Regions from separate parts of the Comamonas antarctica genome, predicted to be linked through region 1. Evidence: riboswitches for the same ligand, from Rfam matches in the RefSeq annotation. Region 1 holds a riboswitch; the other holds the start of a gene.
What was found. A riboswitch is a leader RNA that binds a small molecule or an ion and turns the genes downstream of it on or off. The one in region 1 is predicted to bind manganese.
Positions count from the first base shown of each region.

Region 1 (2,192 bases):
TGCCCAGCCGGTCGAGCAGGCGCGCCTGCGCATCGACCCAGTCCTCCACCGTGACCACGGGGAAATCCGCGCCATAGACGCGGCCCGTGTCCGGGTTCTGGTGCATCGGACCGGTCGAGCCGAAGCACGAACCCAGGTTGTTGATGCCGATCACGAAGAAGCGGTTGGTGTCGACCGCCTTGCCCGGGCCGATCATGTTGTCCCACCAGCCCTCGCTTTTCGGCTGGTCGGCATAGACGCCGGCGACATGGTGCGAGGCGTTGAGGGCATGGCACACCAGCACGGCATTCGAGCCGTCGGCGTTGAGCTCGCCATAGGTTTCGTAGGCGAGGTCGTAGTGGTGGATCGAGGCGCCGCCCTGCAGCGGCAGCGGCTCCTCGAAATGCATGGACAAAGGGGTGGCGATGAAGGACATGAAAAAACCCGGCATCGCTAAAAACGAGGCCGGGTCGAGATGTCGTCGGACGGGTCTTTAGCTGGATTTATAAAGCGCCCGCAAGCATTGGCAAATCGGCGCGTGAAGCCGCCATTATGCCAAAACGTCGACGCCCGGCGCCCACAGCGCCAGCACGCCCAGCACCAGGAAGATGCCGGCCGACACCAGATGCACGATGCGCAGCGGCACCAGCCGCGTGATGCGCTCGCCGAGCCAGACCACGGGCGCATTGGCCAGCATCATGCCCAGCGTCGTGCCGGCCACGACCCAGAAATAGGCGTTGTACTTGGCCGCCAGCACGACAGTGGCGATCTGCGTCTTGTCGCCCATCTCGGCTAGGAAGAAGGCAATCAGCGTGGTGCCGAAAACGCCCCAGCGCGAGGCTGTGGCGGTCTCGCCTTCGTCAAGCTTGTCGGGAATCAGCATCCAGACTGCCATGGCAATGAAGCACGCGCCGAGCACCCAGCGCAGCACCTGCGGGCCGATGAACGTTGTGACCCAGGCGCCGACGGCGCCGGCCAGCGCATGGTTGGCGAGGGTGGCGGCAAGAATGCCCAGCACGATTGGCCAGGGCTTGCGGAAACGCGCGGCAAGGACCAGCGCCAGCAACTGCGTCTTGTCGCCCATTTCGGCAATGGCGACGATGGCGGTGGAAAGGAGAAAGGCTTCCATGGGGTACTTGTAATAACAGGCCGGACACAGATGCGAAAGCATTGGCTGCGCCCCGACTCCGGCCATGTGGATCGGCACCCAGCCAATGGTCTCGCCCAGCGCGAACCGCATGCACCATAGGTTGTGAGAACCCAAGTTTGTTGATGCATGCCTCCGGTGCGTTGCGCACCGGACGGGCTACTCCCCAAAGACAAGCCGCGATTCTAGGGGCTTTGTAAGACAAACGCCCGCTCGCGGGTAAATACCAGTCTCAAAAGTGTTGTAGCAGTAGCGAAATTTGATTCCTTAGGAATTTGTGTGGGTATATATGGCCCATAATGTCCAAGCCTTTCCGCAAAGCAATGAGTAGTAGGCAGGTGCGTTTCGGTCTCTAAAGTTGTCACTGGTAGTTGACTCCATAGGGCTCCATCGCGTTTTCAAGTGTTTTTTCAGGAGTCCTCCATGGGCAACAAACTTTACGTCGGCAACCTGCCGTACTCTTTCCGCGACGGCGACCTCGAGCAAGCTTTCAGCGAATTCGGCAACGTCAACAGCGCCAAGGTCATGATGGAACGTGACACCGGCCGTTCGAAGGGCTTCGGCTTCGTCGAAATGGGCAGCGATGCTGAAGCACAAGCTGCAATCCAAGGCCTGCACGGCCAAAACCAAGGCGGCCGTGACCTCGTGGTCAACGAAGCCCGTCCGATGGAACCCCGCCCTCCCCGTAGCGGTGGCGGCTTCGGCGGCGGCGGCGGTTACGGCGGTAGCAACGGTGGCGGCTTCGGCGGCGGCCGTGGCAACGGCGGCGGCTTCGGCGGCGGCCGCGGCGGCTACTAAGCATTGACTAGGGTTTTCAATAACCCATTGTCGGAAAAAGGGCCATTGGCCCTTTTTTTTCGTCTTTTTCATGCAAATGCGCCTTTGGCCGGCTTTTTTTTTGCAATTCTTTTCCCTCATAATTTGATATCGGTGTACCCGATATGAGTGCAGGTGATTTGCAATGCGTGCGCAGGTTTTCTTCCATGGACCGCTGGCAACAATGTGAGCACCACAGCAATTGTGTTACTTGAGGAGTTTGAGGAGTCTCTAATGGGCAACAAGCTGT
Region 1 covers NZ_CP054840.1:18,977-21,168, reverse strand. Annotated here, with positions in the region: gene metX (homoserine O-succinyltransferase MetX) at 1-415, opposite strand, end outside; gene HUK68_RS00110 (TMEM165/GDT1 family protein) at 530-1,108, opposite strand; yybP-ykoY riboswitch at 1,126-1,306, opposite strand; gene rbp (RNA-binding regulator) at 1,550-1,924, shown strand; gene HUK68_RS00100 (hypothetical protein) at 1,941-2,111, opposite strand; gene rbp (RNA-binding regulator) at 2,177-2,192, shown strand, end outside.

Region 2 (2,192 bases), 1.3 Mb from region 1:
GCGCGCGATTCCTGCGAGCCTGGCCAACGGCGAGTTCCGGCTGGTCTACCAGCCAAAACTGAACCTGCATACCGCGAGGATCTCAGGCGTCGAGGCGCTGGCGCGCTGGCGCCACCCGCAGTTTGGCGAGGTATCGCCGGCCGAGTTCATCGACTTGATGGAGCGGACCACGCTGATCCACGACTTCACCGAGTGGGTCTTGCACAAGGCGCTGGAGCAGCTGTCGATCTGGCGCGCGCGGGGCCTGGACCTGACGATTGCAGTGAACGTGTCGTCGCGCAATCTCGAGCATCCGATGTTCCTGCACATGCTGCGCAATGCCTGCGCGCTGCATGGCGTCCATCCCAAGAGCCTGCGCCTCGAATGCACGGAAAACGCGGTGATGACAGGTACGCGGACCGCGACCACGCTGGCGGCCGTACGCGCGATGGATATCTGCATTTCGCTGGACGACTTCGGCGTGGGCTACAGCAACCTGTCATGCCTGCATTCCCTGCCCGTCGAGATCCTGAAGCTGGACCAGTCGCTGATCAAACCGATAGCCAACGATGAACGCGCATTCACGCTCATCCAATCGTTGATCAGCATGGGCCATGCACTCGGCTACCAAATGCTCGCCGAAGGCGTCGAGACGGCAGAAGTGCTGGACCTGCTGAAGCACCATGGCTGCGACGCCGCCCAGGGCTACTACATCTCCCGCCCGCTCGAGGCCGACGCCATCCCGGAGTTTCTAAAGGCCTCGCGCGGCCCGCATGTCGACGGGATGCCTTAGCCAGGAACCCAGATCGCGCTGAGATGCTCATAGAGGATCACCGCGCCGATGCCCATCAGCAGCACGCCTCCCAGCGCTTCGGCCCAGCGGCCGGCAATGTGGCCCAGCAGCCGTCCGACCATCACGCCCAGCGTGACCATCAGGAAGGTAGCCAAGCCGATCGTGATGGCCACCGTTGCAATGCTCACATCCAGGAAGGCCAGCCCCACGCCCACCGCCATCGCATCGATGCTGGTGGCAAAGCCCGTGGCCACCAGCAGCCAGAAGCCATGCCTTGCAGGCTTGCTCATTTCCTCTTCATCAGAAGCCTTGAGGGCACCCAGCAGCATCCTGCCGCCCAGCACCATCAGCAGCGTGAAGGCGATCCAGTGGTCCCAGGCCTTGACGTAATCGGAGGCCGCATAGCCCAGCGCCCAGCCCACGATCGGCGTGAGCGCCTCGATGACGCCAAAGATCGCGCCGGTTCTCAGCGCTTCGGACCAACGGGGTTTGATCAGTGCAGAGCCTTTGCCGACCGCGGCCGCAAAGGCATCGGTGGACATGGCAAAGGCAAGAAGCAGGATGGAAGCAGCATTCATCGCAGATGTTCGTTCTACCGGCCGGGCAAAGGCACACCAGCATTCCACCACTGCCCGACCAGCGTTGCGGTGAAATGCCGATGGTCTCGCCAACCGTCAGACGGCTGCCGGCGCCACAGCATGCGAAATGCCGAGTATGTTGACGCGGGCGCTTCCGGGGCGGAAGCAGGCTACTCCCCAAGGGAAGCCCAGAGTGTAACGGCGCACAAGGCGCAGGTCATCCATGCCCCCAGGCGGTGGCAGCTTATGGGGAATGACTCGCATCTGCATCGAACCGGCGGCAATGGCAGGCACCTCGCGAGCAGCTGTGACAAAGGAAAAAGCCTCAAGCGATTGCTCGCTTGAGGCTTTAGGTCCTGGCGGAAACGGAGGGATTCGAACCCTCGATGAGGCTCTACACCCCATACTCCCTTAGCAGGGGAGCACCTTCGGCCACTCGGTCACGTTTCCAATACAGCGATTGTAACCCGAGTTTTTTACGACTTCGGGCAAAACCGAAAAATTACTCCGATTTGTCCAAACCGAAGGCGGTGTGCAGGGCGCGCACGGCCAGCTCGAGGTACTTCTCGTCGATCACGACCGAGGTCTTGATTTCCGAGGTCGAGATCATCTGGATGTTGATGCCCTCTTCGCTCAGCGTGCGGAACATGGTGCTGGCCACGCCGGCGTGGCTGCGCATGCCGATGCCGACGATGCTGACCTTGCAGATGCTCGGGTCGCCCACGGCTTCCTTGGCGCCCAGCTCGGGCACGACCTTGCTTTGCAGCAGGTCCATCGCGCGCTGGTAGTCGCCCTGGCTCACGGTGAAGCTGAAGTCGGCCAGGCCGTCCTTGCTGATGTTC
Region 2 covers NZ_CP054840.1:1,343,237-1,345,428, reverse strand. Annotated here, with positions in the region: gene HUK68_RS06360 (sensor domain-containing phosphodiesterase) at 1-772, shown strand, start outside; gene mntP (manganese efflux pump MntP) at 769-1,350, opposite strand; yybP-ykoY riboswitch at 1,371-1,534, opposite strand; tRNA gene HUK68_RS06350 (tRNA-Ser) at 1,708-1,800, opposite strand; gene HUK68_RS06345 (aspartate kinase) at 1,853-2,192, opposite strand, start outside.
Region 2: another riboswitch for manganese. It lies ahead of mntP (manganese efflux pump MntP); the one in region 1 lies ahead of HUK68_RS00110 (TMEM165/GDT1 family protein).